Regions from separate parts of the Saccharopolyspora tripterygii genome, predicted to be linked through region 3. Evidence: riboswitches for the same ligand, from Rfam matches in the RefSeq annotation. Region 3 holds a riboswitch; each other region holds the start of a gene.
What was found. A riboswitch is a leader RNA that binds a small molecule or an ion and turns the genes downstream of it on or off. The one in region 3 is predicted to bind S-adenosylmethionine.
Positions count from the first base shown of each region.

Region 1 (4,421 bases), on a different contig from region 3:
TACACCTGGCGCAGGCCCGACCTCGGCTCGGTGCACGCGCCCCGGTTCGCGCGGCGGTTGCAGCTGGCGCTGATGTTGCTCGGTGGCGCGGTGATCGGCTTCTGGGACGGCATCGCCGGGCCTGGAACGGGTTCGTTCCTGGTGTTCTGGTTGGTCAGCCTGGTCGGGTTCGCCTTCGTCACGGCTTCGGCGACCGCGAAGGTCGTCAACGTCGCCACCAACCTGGGAGCGCTGGCCTTCTTCATCCCCGCCGGAAAGGTGCTGTGGGGACTGGGTTTGGTGATGGCGGCCTGCAACATCACCGGCAGCGTGCTGGGCGCGGCGCTGGCCGCGGGTCGCGGGTCGGCGTTCGTCCGCCGGGTGTTCCTGACGGTCGTGGTCGGGCTCGTGTTCAGCCTCGGCTGGAAGATCGCCCTCAGCGGCTGAGGCTGTAGGCTCCGGGCACTCATGAGCGCTGCCGCTGTCGTTCTCGTCGTCCTGGCCGCGTTCGCGCACGCGGGCTGGAACTTCTTCGCCAAGCGCGCCGGTTCCTCCGGCGCGGGTTTCGTGTGGCTGACCGCGACCTGTTCGTCCGTGCTGTACCTGCCGGTGGCGGCCGGGGCTCTCCTGATCACCGGAGCTCCTCCGCTGGGCGCCTGGACGCTCGGAGTCCTGGTCAGCGCGACCATCCACCTCGGGTACTTCCTCCTGCTGCAGCGCGGCTACTCGGTGGGCGACATGTCCGTGGTCTACCCGCTGGCCAGGGGAACCGGCCCGATGCTGTCGATGGTCGTGGCGGTGCTGGTGCTGCAGGAGCGACCCGGGTGGCTCGGGGTGTGCGGCGGTGTCCTCGTGGTGGCAGGGGTTTTCGTGATCGGCCTGTCCGACGGGGTGCCGCGCGCAGGGGCGAACCTGGCGGGGGTCGGCTTCGGGCTGCTCACCGGGGCGTTGATCGCGACCTACACCGTGTGGGACGCGCACGCCGTCACCGGGCTCGCGCTGTCACCGCTGCTCTACGACTGGGCCAACAACGTCACCCGCAGCGCGCTGCTCGCCCCCTACGCCGTGCGCAGGCGCGGCGCGCTCGGCCGTATTTGGACCGAGCACCGGCGGGAGATCATCGCCGTCGGGGTGCTCTCGCCGCTGGCCTACATCCTGGTGCTGTTCGCCATGCAGATGGCGCCGGTGAGCCTGGTGGCCCCGGCGCGCGAGCTGAGCATCGTGCTGGCCGGGCTGCTGGCGTGGCGCGTGCTCGGCGAGGCGCAACCGGTCCGGCGGATGACCGGCGCGGTCGTGGTGCTCGCCGGTGTCGTGCTGATCGGCGTGGCCTGATCAGCCGCGCTGGTTGCGCAGCGCGACCAGCCGCAGGACCGTCTTCTCCAGGGCGTAGTCGGCGTCGGCGGCCATGCCCTTGACCCCCGCGTTGACCTCGGCGACGACCTGCAGCGCCGCGGCGAGGCTCGTCGGTGTCCAGCCGCGCGACTGCGCCAGGGCCTTCTTGACCTTCCACGCGGGCATCCCGAGATCCCCGGCGAGCCGGTAGGGGTCGTTGCGACCTCCCGCCGCGGCGACGCGGCCGATGGTGCGGACGGAGTCGGCCAGGGCGTCGGCGATGAGCACGTGCGGCACGCCCAGCTGGATCGCCCAGCGCAGCGCCTCCAAGGCTCCCGCCCGGTCACCGACCACGGCCTTCTCGGCGACGGCGAACCCGGTCACCTCGGCGCGGCCCCGGTAGTAGCGGCCCACGGCGTCCGCGTCGATCTTGCCGCCGGTGTCGGCCACCAGTTGCGAAGCGGCGGCCGACAGCTCCCGCAGGTCCGACCCGACGGCCTCGACCAGCGCGCTCACCCCGCCGGAGTCGGACTTGCCGCCCGCCCTGCGGATCTCGTCCTTGACGAACGCCTCGCGCTCGGCGGGCTTGGTGATCTTCTTGCACTCGGTGACGCGCGCGCCGATCTTCTTCAGCGCGTTGGGCAGCTCCTTGGCCTGTTTGGCCCGGCCGCCGCCGCTGTGCAGCACCACCAGCGTCACGCCCTCCGCAGGCTGCTTGGCGTGCAGCAGCAGCGCTTCCGCGATCTCCTTGCCCGCGTCCTGCGCCGACTCGACCGCCAGCACGCGCGCCTCTGCGAACAGCGAGGGACTCAGCATTTCAGCCAGCTCCGGCGGGGTGAGGTCACTCACCTTCACCCTGCTGAAATCCGCGTCCGGATCGGCGGCTCTCGCGGCCCCGACAGCGGCCCACATCGCGCGCTCGACCAGCAGCTCTTCGTCTCCGAGCACCAGGTGCAGCGGGTCGGCGACAACGGTCGGGGAGCTCATGAACGAATGGTCCCACGGGGCCGCGACAGTCCCGCCATCTGGATGCGCACTGGCCAGGAACACATTCGTTCAACTAACGTTGCCCTCACAATCGAATAGCTCATCCAGAGGGGCAGAGGGAACGGCCCGTTGAAGCCCCGGCAACCGTTCGTCCGATGCATCGCGCAAAATTCCGGCGCGAGGTCACGGACGCAAAACAGGTGCCAATTCCGACCCGTCCGCGGGACAGATGAGGAGAGGACCTCGCGCGATGACTGCTGCTGCCCACGCCAACACGACCGCTGGCAAGAAGTTCGATCTCGGCAATGCCGTCGAATTGGTGTCCAAGGAAGAGGGACACCGGCAGCCGTTGGCCCCTGAGTTCGTCTCCCTCGAAGACTTCTCGCCGCTCGAGGTCGCCTACGACTTCGGCAAGATCCGCCGCGAGGACGTCGAGTCCGGTCCGCGTTCGATCTGGCGCTACAAGCAGTTCCTGCCCGTCCCGGGCAACGTCGACCAGATCCCCAACACCGAGCCCGGCTGTACCCGCTTGATCCAGGCGGACAACCTCGCCAAGGCGCTTGGCGTGAAGAAGATCTGGATCAAGGATGACACCGGCAACCCCACGCACTCCTTCAAGGACCGCGTCGTCGCCGTCGCGCTGGCCGCCGCCCGCGAGTTCGGGTTCAAGGTGCTGGCCTGCCCGTCGACCGGAAACCTCGCCAACGCCGTGGCCGCCGCTGCCGCCCGCGCCGGCTGGGACTCGGTGGTCCTGGTGCCCAAGACCCTCGAGCGCGCCAAGATCCTCATGAGCGCGGTCTACGACGGCTCGCTGCTGGCCGTCGACGGCAACTACGACGACGTCAACCGGCTGGCCACCGAGCTCGCCGGTGAGCACGAGGACTGGGCGTTCGTCAACGTCAACGTCCGCCCCTACTACTCCGAGGGCTCCAAGACGCTGGGCTTCGAGGTCGCCGAGCAGCTGGGCTGGCGACTGCCCGAGCAGATCGTGGTGCCGATCGCCTCCGGCTCGCAGTTGACCAAGGTCTACAAGGGCTTCAACGAGTTCAGCCAGGTCGGCCTCGTCGACGAGAGCCCGGTGAAGATCTTCGGCGCGCAGGCCAGCGGCTGCTCCCCCGTCTCCACCGCCTACCGCAACGGCCACGACGTGGTGCAGCCGGTCAAGCCGGACACCATCGCGCGCTCGCTCGCCATCGGCGCGCCCGCCGACGGCCCCTACGTGCTCGACGTCGTCCGCAAGACCGGCGGTGCCATCGAAGACGTCACCGACGACGAGGTCCGCGCGGGCATCCGCCTGCTGGCCCGCACCGAGGGCATCTTCGCCGAGACCGCCGGTGGTGTCACCGTCGCGACCGCCAAGAAGCTCATCGAAGCCGGCAAGATCGACCCGGACGCCGAGACGGTCTTGCTGATCACTGGTGACGGTCTCAAGACCCTGGACGCCGTCGAGGGCGAGCTCGGACCGAAGGCGACCGTCGCGCCGACCACCGAGTCGGTGAACCAGGCCCTCGGCCTCTGATCCAGTTGTAGACGAGCACTCCTCTCCTGCGAGCGGGTGGCGGTCCCTGCGGACCGCCACCCGCTTCGTCGTTCCCGCTTCGGACGGTCATCTCTCGTCGGCGCGCAGCGGGTCCCCGCGCGCGGCGAAGCGAGGCCCCTGCGGCCCCGGCAGGACGGCGATGTCTCCTTCCTGGTCGGTGCGCAGCACCCGCGAGCCGGCACGGGTGAGCGCACCGGTCACGAACGGGTTCGGGTGCCCGTAGTCGTTGCCCGCACCGACGCTGATCAGCGCGAGCCTCGGCCGGACGGCTTGCAGGAAGCGCGGTGTGGTGTAGCGGGATCCGTGGTGCGGGACCTTGAGCACGTCCGCCCGCAGATCCGCTCCCGACGACACCAGGCGTCCCTGTCCCTGCAGTTCGACGTCACCGGTGAGCAGCACGCGACCGGCCGTGGTCGTCGCCCGCACCACAAGGGACGCATCGTTGGCGTCGTCGGCGGTCTGCGTTCGGGTCACGCCCGTGTCGGGCGCCAGCACGTCGAGGACCAGGGCGGGCCAGTCCAGTCGTTGACCGGCCTGCAGCGTGACGACCGGGGTGCGGTGCGCCCTGGCATCGCGCGCCAGA
Region 1 covers NZ_BAAGZP010000038.1:124,014-128,434, reverse strand. Annotated here, with positions in the region: gene ACYVF3_RS27305 (sulfite exporter TauE/SafE family protein) at 1-426, shown strand, start outside; gene ACYVF3_RS27300 (EamA family transporter) at 448-1,311, shown strand; gene holA (DNA polymerase III subunit delta) at 1,312-2,298, opposite strand; SAM riboswitch class I at 2,396-2,534, shown strand; gene thrC (threonine synthase) at 2,549-3,817, shown strand; gene ACYVF3_RS27285 (DNA internalization-related competence protein ComEC/Rec2) at 3,905-4,421, opposite strand, start outside.
Region 1: linked by a shared signal. The riboswitch ahead of thrC (threonine synthase) and the one ahead of ACYVF3_RS00295 (methionine ABC transporter ATP-binding protein) in region 3 are both predicted to bind S-adenosylmethionine.

Region 2 (4,421 bases), on a different contig from region 3:
CTGCAGCCAGCGGGCCAGCACCGGGTCGGCGCCGTAGGTGATGTCGCCGACGCAGGGGTGCTTGATCGCCGAGAAGTGCACCCGGATCTGGTGGGTGCGACCGGTTTCCAGCTTCACGTCGATCAGCGTCGCGGCGCGGAACGCCTCCACCGTCTCGTAGTGGGTGATGCTCGGCTTGCCCCCGGTGACCACCGCGAACTTGTAGTCGTGCCGCGGGTGCCGGTCGATCGGCGCGTCGATGGTGCCCCGGCTCGGGTCGGGCAAGCCCTGAACCACCGCGTGGTACCGCTTCTCGACCGTGCGCTCCTTGAACGCGCGCTTGAGCACGGTGTAGGCGTGCTCGCTCTTGGCCACCACCATCACGCCAGTGGTGCCCGCGTCGAGGCGGTGCACCACGCCCTGGCGCTCGGCGGCACCGGAGGTCGAGATGCGCAGGCCGGCCGCGGCCAGGCCGCCGACCACGGTCGGGCCCTCCCAGCCGGGGCTCGGGTGGACGGCGACGCCGATCGGCTTGTCGATCACGACGATGTCGTCGTCCTCGTGCAGGATCTTCATACCCTCGACCGGCACGGCCACCACCTGCGGCGGCTGCTCGGCGGCGGGCAGGCTGACCTCCAGCCAGGACCCGGCCATCAGCCGATCCGACTTGCCCGCGGGGCTCCCGTCGACCAGGACGTCACCGGCCTCGGCGAGCCCGGCCACGGCGTTGCGGGAGAGCCCGAGCAGCTTGGACAGGCCTGCGTCGATCCGCATGCCGTCCAGCCCCTCGGGGACCGGAAGGGTTCGGAGTTCGCTCACGACTTGCGCGCCTTCTGCTTGCGGTGGACCGTCCCGTCGAAGTCGCGCCCCATCAGCGACAGCAGCACCACGAGGATGCCGCCGCAGGTGATGCAGCTGTCGGCGACGTTGAACACCGGGAACACCTGACCGCCGGGCGCCAGGAAGGAGAGGAAGTCCACGACGTGGCCCTGCAGCGGGCCGGGCGCCCGGAACAGCCGGTCGCCGAGGTTGCCGCACGCACCGCCGAGCACCAGGCCGAGGCCGACGGCCCACCCCGGCGAGCGGAGCTTCGGGGCCAGCCACACGATCACGCCGACCACGGCGATCGCGAGCAGCGCGAGCAACCAGGTCAGGCCGGTGGCCATCGAGAACGCGGCACCGGGGTTGCGCAGGACGTCGAAGTAGAAGAGGCCTCCGAGCACCTTCACGGGCGGGTTGCCCTCGATGGTGGCGACGACGGCGATCTTGGTGACCACGTCCAGGGCCAGGCCCAGCGCCGCCACCCCGAACAGCAGCGCCAGCAGCTTCGCGGACCCGCCCTTCGGGGCGTCCGCGGCCGGGTTCGTCTCAGCGGACTCCGGCGTGGAGGCCGCCTGCTCAGAGGAGGGGTGCTCGGTGCTCACCCCGCCATTGTCCCCGACCCGGCCGGACACCCACGCACCAGGACTGCGACACCCGGTCACCCGATCCCGGTTTTAGTCCAAACTGAGCCGACAAAACGGACATGATCATGGCTCGGTTTGGACTAAAACTGGGACTTGCCGCTCACCGCATCCCCTGATCAGAGGAGGAAGGGCGGTAGCGGGCGCTGGTCGTCGACCGGTTCCCAGCGGCCGCTCGACTGCTCGTAGCTCACCGCAGGACCATCGCTGACCAGGGACTTCAGGGCGGCGATCAGGCGGTCGACGTGTTCAGCGGTGGTGCCGAGGCCGATGCTGACGCGCAAGGCCCGGCCGCTGTCCGAGCCGGCCTTCGCGAGCAGGTTCTTCGTGCCGAGGTGGGCGCAGAACAGACCGTCGCGGACGCCGATGCCGTGCTCCGCCGACAGCGCGGCGGCGATCAGCCCCGGGCCCTGACCGTCGAGGGTGAAGCTGACGACCCCGACCCTGTCGTGCTCCGCGCCGAACAGGCTCAGCTCGCGCAGGCCGGGGACCTCGGCCAGGCCCGCGCGCAGGCGTCCGAGCAGCGCGGCCTCGTGCTCGACGACGCCCTCCCAGCGGGTGGCGAAGGTGCGGCAGGCGGTGGCCAGCGCGTGCACGCCCACGGTGTTGGGCGAGCCGGCCTCGTGGCGCTCCGGACCGGTCGTCCAGCTGACCGCGCGCTCGTTGACCACGCGGGTGGCGCCACCGCCCACGAGGTGGGGCTCGGCGGCGTTGAGCCAGTCGGCGCGGCCGATCAGGGCCCCGGCGCCGAAGGGGGCGTAGAGCTTGTGGCCCGACAGGGCGAGGTAGTCGACGTCGAGCTCGGCGAGCCGGATCGGTCGGTGCGGCGCGAGCTGCGCGGCGTCGAGCACGGTCCGGGCTCCCCTGCTGCGCGCGACGCGGGCGAGCTCCGCGACCGGCCACACCTCGCCGGTGACGTTGCACGCCCCGGTCAGGACCACCAGGCGAGGCCCCTCCGGGCACTCCGCCAGCGCCGCGTCCAGCGCGGCAACCGCGTCGGCGGGCGATGCGGGCGCCGCGATCCGGCGGACGTTGCGCCACGGCAGCAGAGCCGCGTGGTGCACGGTGTCGAACACGACCACCGACGTGCCGCGCGGAACGGCCGAGGCCAGCAGGTTCAGCGAGTCGGTGGTGTTGCGGGTGAACACGACCTCGTCGCCCTGGCGGGCACCGGCGAAGTCCAGCAGCACCCGGCGCGCGCCTTCGTAGACCCGGGTGCACACCTGCGAGGCGAAGCCTGCTCCGCGGTGCACGCTCGCGTAGTAGGGCAGCAGCTCGTCCACGGCGTCGCGCACGGCGGACAGGCACGGTGCGCTGGCGGCGTGGTCGAGGTTGGCGTAGCTCGCGGTTCCTCCGGTGACCAGGGGAACCCGCAGGCCTGCTCCGGCCACGCCGGGAACGGCGACGGACTGGCTCGGAACATCGATGACGGCTGAAGACATCGCGACCCTCCCGGGGCCTCAAGGGCCCTCGGCGGGCCCGCGCTTGCCGAGCCGCACTGCGCGACCGGCCAGGTCTTCACCCGGGGCACCCCACCGCGGTAGGAGGGTTGCCGGCCAGCGAGCCGGGGCTTGGCGCTGGCGCTCATGACCTTCGCGGCGAACGGTAGCGCCTCACCCCGCTCCGCGACAACGTCGTCCCATCTGGTGGGCGCGGCGTGGGCAGCGGGCGGTTTTGGTCCGAACTGACCCGACATTCCCGACATCGATCATGGACGGTTCGGACCAAAACCGACCCCGCGCAAGACCGAGGCCCCGAGAGCGAACCCCGGGGCCTCGATGCGCGAGAACGGCGTCAGACGCGCGAGACCGCGACCTTGATCTCGATCCCGTCGCCGACCGCGCCGGTGGCGGCATCGGCCGCGTCACCGAGGTCGACCGCGTCGGCCAGGGTCTCGCCCGCGATGAACTCGCGGTGCGCCTCGACGGCCCGGGCGACCTCGGCAGGTGCCTCGATGGTGACCGTGATGCGGTCCGAGACCTCGAAACCGGCTTCCTTGCGGGCGTTCTGGACCACCCGCACCACGTCGCGCGCCAACCCCTCGGCCGCGAGCTCCGGAGTGACGTCGGTGTCCAGCACGACCAGCCCGTCGCCGCCCGGCAGCGCAGCGGCCGCGCCGGAGTCGGTCGAGACCAGCCGCTCGGTGAACTCGCCCTCCTGCAGCTCGATGCCCGCAGCGACCACGGTCGACCCGCGGTGCTCCCAGTCGCCGGCCTTCACGGCCTTGATCACGGTCTGCACGTCCTTGCCCAGCCGCGGACCGGCCGCGCGAGCATTGACCGCGATCTCGAAGTGCCCGTGGGCCGCGACGTCGGTGCTCAGCTCCAGGTCCTTGACGTTGACCTCGTCGCTGATCAGGTCCGCGAACGGGCGCAGCGCCTCGGCCCCCGGGGTGGCCACCACGAGGCCGCCCAGCGGCAGCCGGACGCGCAGCTTGTTGGCCTTGCGCAACGCCAGCGCCGAGGAGCACACCTGGCGCACCTGGTCCATCGCCGAGACCAGTGCCGGGTCGGCGGGCAGCTCGTCGACCAGCGGCCAGTCGGCCAGGTGCACCGAACGGCCACCGGTGAGCCCCCGCCACACCGCCTCCGCGGTCAGCGGCAGCAGCGGCGCCACCACCCGGCTGGTCACCTCCAGCACCGTGTGCAGCGTGTCGATCGCGTCCTTGTCGCCCGCCCAGAACCGGTCCCGGGAACGGCGCACGTACCAGTTGGTCAGCACCTCCAGGAACTCCCGCACGGTCGCGGTCGCGGTCGCCAGGTCCAGGGCGTCCATCGAGGACTGCACGTCGCCGACCAGCTCGTGGGTTTTGGCCAGCACGTAGCGGTCGAGCACGTGGGTGCTGTCGGTGCGGAACTCCCCGCTGACGCCCTCGGCGTTGGCGTAGAGCGCGAGGAAGTACCAGGAGTTCCACAGCGGCAGCACAGCCTGGCGCACCGCGTCCCGGATGCCCCGCTCGGTGACCACCAGGTCGCCGCC
Region 2 covers NZ_BAAGZP010000018.1:218,319-222,739, forward strand. Annotated here, with positions in the region: gene ACYVF3_RS14875 (RluA family pseudouridine synthase) at 1-753, opposite strand, end outside; gene lspA (signal peptidase II) at 795-1,403, opposite strand; gene ACYVF3_RS14885 (aminotransferase class V-fold PLP-dependent enzyme) at 1,562-2,884, opposite strand; SAM riboswitch class IV at 2,919-3,034, opposite strand; gene ileS (isoleucine--tRNA ligase) at 3,237-4,421, opposite strand, start outside.
Region 2: linked by a shared signal. The riboswitch ahead of ACYVF3_RS14885 (aminotransferase class V-fold PLP-dependent enzyme) and the one ahead of ACYVF3_RS00295 (methionine ABC transporter ATP-binding protein) in region 3 are both predicted to bind S-adenosylmethionine.

Region 3 (4,421 bases):
GTTCGTGCTCGGGGCCTCAGCCGACGGCGGTGCGCCGGCGGTCGACGAGCTTGGCGGTGCGATCGGTGATCAGCTGCATCGCGAAGGCCAGCGCACCCAGGACGACGACGGACCCGTAGAGGATCCGGTCGTCGTAGCCCTGGTAGCCGTCCTGGATCGCGGTCGTGCCGAGCCCGCCGCCGCCGATGGCACCTGCCATCGCGGCGTAGCCGATCAGCGCCACCGCGGTGACGCCGACGGCTCCGACCAGCGCCGCCCGGGACTCCCCGAGCAGCACCGTCCACACGATCCGCAGCCTGCTGGAGCCGGTCGTGATCGCGGCCTCGACCACGGTGAACCCGACCTCGCGCAACGCGTTCTGCGTCAGCCGCGCGAAGAACGGGATCGCTCCGATGGTCAGCGGCACGATCACCGCGCTGCTGCCGATCGAGGTGCCGATCAGCAGCCTGGTGAAGGACGCGAGCACCACCAGCAGCACCACGAAGGGCACCGAGCGCACCACGTCCACGACCACGCCGAGAACCTTGTTCAGCACTGGCTTGGGGTTGAGCCCGACCGGTGAGGTCAGGTGCAGCAGCACGCCCAGCGGCAACCCGCCGACCACGGCCAGCACGGTCGCCACCAGCACCATGTAAAGCGTTTCGAGCGTTGCCTCGCCCAGCAGTTCGCCGACCTCCGACCAGGGGGTCACATCAGTCACGCAGCAGCAACTCCGTCAACGCTCACCGGGGCGCGACGGACGTGCGCGTCCCGCTCGACCATCCACTTCAGCGCCGCCTCGGAGCGCTCACCGGTCAAGCCGATCTTGAACTTGGCGACCGGGGTGTCGCCGAGGCGGGTCAGGCCACCGCCCAGGATCGCCAAGTCGACGGCGAACCGGTTGGAGGCCTCGGGGAGCAGCGCTCCCACGGCGGCGAAACCGACGAGCACGACCTCGGCGACCACGTCGTGGCGGCCCGAGGTCGGGCGCAGCGACTCGGCCTGGTCGGTCTCGGGCAGCAAGGTGCCGCTGATCTTGCTGCCGGGCTCGGCGACGAGGTCCAGGACCTTGCCGTGCTCGACGACCTGGCCGTCCTCCAGCACCGCGACGTCGTCGGCGATCTTGCGGACCACGGCCATGTCGTGGGTGACCACCAGGACGGTGACGCCGAGCTCGGCCCGCGCGCGGTCGAGCACGGTCAGCACCGAATCGGTGGTGGACGGGTCCAGCGCGGAAGTCGGCTCGTCGGCCAGCAGCACCGAGGGCTTGGCGGCCAGCGCGCGGGCGACCGCGATCCGCTGGCGCTGACCACCGGAGAGCTGGTCCGGGTAGGCGGCGGCCTTGTCGGTGAGGCCGACCAGGTCGAGCAGCTCGCCGACGCGGTTGCGCCGCTGCGGACCGCCGATGCCTGCCGCCTCCAGCGGCAGCGCGACGTTGCCCGCCGCGGTGCGCTGCCGCAGCAGCGAATCACCCTGCGGGACAACGCCGATCTGCCTGCGGGCGGCGCGCAGCGCCTTGCCGTCCAGCGACACGAGGTCGGTGCCGTCGACCCGGATGGCACCGGCGTCGGGCTTCTCCAGCAGCGCGATGCACCGGGCCAGAGTCGACTTCCCCGCCCCGCTCGGTCCGACCACGCCGCACACCGAGCCCGCGTTGACCTCCATCGACACACCGTCGAGGGCGCGGACGGAACTGCCGTTCTGCTGGAACGACTTGGTCAGGTTCTCAACTGAGATCACGATCTGCTCCACATCAGCTCGCAACGGCCGCGCCCGCGCAGGGCAGCAGCCATGGGGAACTTCTCAGGGAAAGGAAGGGAAGAAGGGCCAGGTCACATCTCGCGACGACATGCGCAGGTCGTGCGCAAGCCGTTGTCGATGACCCGCCTCTGCGTGAGCAGTTCCCTGATGTGGCGTACCTCGGACCGGGCATCGCCGGTGGCAGGCAGGTTCGCTAACCGCACGTTGGAATCCACAGTCACTCCATCGGTCCTGGCGTTAGCACCTGCCCGCGATGGGTGGTTGCTGCGGCGTCAACAAGCCAGGTCTCTCAGCCGCTCGGGATGGATTTCCCGAATAGTAGAACCCATCGACAGGTCGCGACGCAAGCTGATAGCCGTCACTGACCGAAATCGTTTGCCACATCACATACCGAGTGGAGCGGGAATTATTCCGCTCGCAGTGGTGTTTTCGTGACCCTCAGTGACGTCGCGGTGGGTGTGCGCAAGCCACCGGACGAGTGGTTCAGCTGGTCGTCCCGGATGACGCGACCTCCGCGATCCGGGCGAAATCGGCGATCCGCAGCTGCTCCCCGCGCGTCGCGGGATCGACGCCCGCCGCGCGCAGCAGCTCCTCCGCCCGGGCCGCCGAACCGGCCCAGCCCGACAGCGCGCCGCGCAAGGTCTTGCGCCGCTGCGCGAACGCGGCGTCCACCACGCGGAACACGTCCTGCCGCGCAGCGCTGGACGGCGGGTCGACGCGCTCGAAGGCGACCAGGCCCGAGTCCACGTTGGGCACCGGCCAGAACACCTTGCGCGGCACCGGCCCCGCGCGCCGGACGTCGGCGAACCAGGCGGCCTTCGCGCTCGGCACCCCGTAGACGCGGCTCCCGGGCTCCGCGGCCATCCGGTCGGCGACCTCGGACTGGACCATGACCAGTCCCTTGCGCAAGCTCGGCAGCTCGGCCAGCAGGTGCAGCACGACGGGGACCGCGACGTTGTAGGGCAGGTTGGCGACCAGCGCGGTCGGGGGCTTCGCGAAGTCGGCGGCCCGGACTCGCAGGGCGTCGGCGGGCAGCACGGTGAGCCGGTCGGCCAGCTGGGGCGCGAACTCCTGGGCCGTGCGCGGCAGCCGCTCGGCGAGCACCGGGTCGATCTCCACCGCGGTGACGGCGCCGGCCTCCGGCAGCAGCGCGAGCGTGAGCGAGCCCAGGCCCGGGCCGACCTCCAGCACGACGTCATCCGCACCGACCTCGGCCGCGGAAACGATGCGGCGCACGGTGTTCGGGTCGTGCACGAAGTTCTGGCCGAGCTTCTTGGTCGGTTTGATCCCCAGCTCGTCGGCCAGTCGGCGCACGTCGGCCGGGCCCAACAACGCCGCCCCCTGCTCATCCACGCAGAAGAACCTACCCGTGCCGGTTTCACGAGGTCAGCGCGGGTGATGCAAAAAGGAGGCACCCGTCGCGACGACGGGTGCCTCCTCGGTGGAGCGTGACGCTCAGTCGAGGCCGAGCTTGCCGGAGCAGGAGGGCCATGCGCCGTAGCTGCCGCCACGGGCTGCGCGCACCTTCTCGGCGACCGAGATCTGCTGCTCGCGGCTGGCCTGGTGCGGGTACGGGGCGTACTGATCGCCGCCGTAGGCGTCCCAGGTGGACTTGTCGAACTGCAGCCCGCCGTAGTAGCCGTTGCCGCTGTTCATGGCCCAGTTGCCGGTGGCTTCGCACTGGACGAGCTTGTCCCAGACGCCGCTGTTCGGCGCGGGCTTGCCGCCGACGCGGACGACCTTCTCGACCGGGGCCTTGGTGACCTTCTCGTCGATCACATCGCGCTCGGACTCCTCGCCGTTGCGCGTGGTGACCCGGGTGAACTGGATCTTCTCCCCGGCCTCGCCGGGGGACTCGACCCGCTCCTCGCCCTTGAACATCGAGTTGTCGACGATCTCGCGGACCGGCGGCGGAACCGGCACGGTCACGCTGATCACCGAGCTCTGCAGCCGGTCGATGCGCACCTCGGCGCCGGTGACCAGCTTGGCGTCGGCGCCGGGGGTGACCTTGTCGTCCGGGCCGAGCTGGAGCTTCTGCTCCTTGACGAGCTCGTCGATGTTGGCGGCGGTGGTGGTCAGCTGCTTCGGCGCACCGCTGCCGTCGAAGAGGGTGATGTCCTTCTGGGTGCGGACCGACAGCTCCATGCCCTGCTCGGGCACGGGCATGTTGCGGTCTGCGTTGAGGACGGCGCCTTCGGCGTTGACGCCGAGCTGGCGCAGGGCCTGCTCGACGGTGACCGAGCGGACCCATTCCTCGCGGACCTCGCCGTCGACGTTGAGCTTGATCAGCCGCCCGCGGTCGAGGGTGATGGTCTCGCCGTGGCCGACCTCGGCCTGCGGCGAGGGGCTCAGCGCGTCGTGCGGGCCGACGCGGATGCCCTGGTCCTCCAGGACCTCGCCGACGGTGTTGTCGTAGGTGTTGACGGAGCGCTCTTGGCCGTCGACCTCGACGGTGACCGACTTGTCCATCGCGGCGGCGGCACCACCGCTGCCGGTCAGGGTCAGCAGCACGCCGGCGACCGCACCCTTGAGGAAGCGGCGCTTCCACGCGGTGATCGCCTCGGTCTGCTGCTGCGGAAGAACGCCCGCCTGGCCCTCGGGCATCGCCTCGAGGAAGTCCATCGGGGGCAGGACGGTCGTCTCGGCGTTGATCAGCCGGATGACCTCGTCGACGTCGATCT
Region 3 covers NZ_BAAGZP010000001.1:50,572-54,992, reverse strand. Annotated here, with positions in the region: gene ACYVF3_RS00300 (methionine ABC transporter permease) at 17-700, opposite strand; gene ACYVF3_RS00295 (methionine ABC transporter ATP-binding protein) at 697-1,719, opposite strand; SAM riboswitch class I at 1,960-2,049, opposite strand; gene rsmA (16S rRNA (adenine(1518)-N(6)/adenine(1519)-N(6))-dimethyltransferase RsmA) at 2,224-3,093, opposite strand; gene ACYVF3_RS00285 (transglycosylase family protein) at 3,196-4,421, opposite strand, start outside.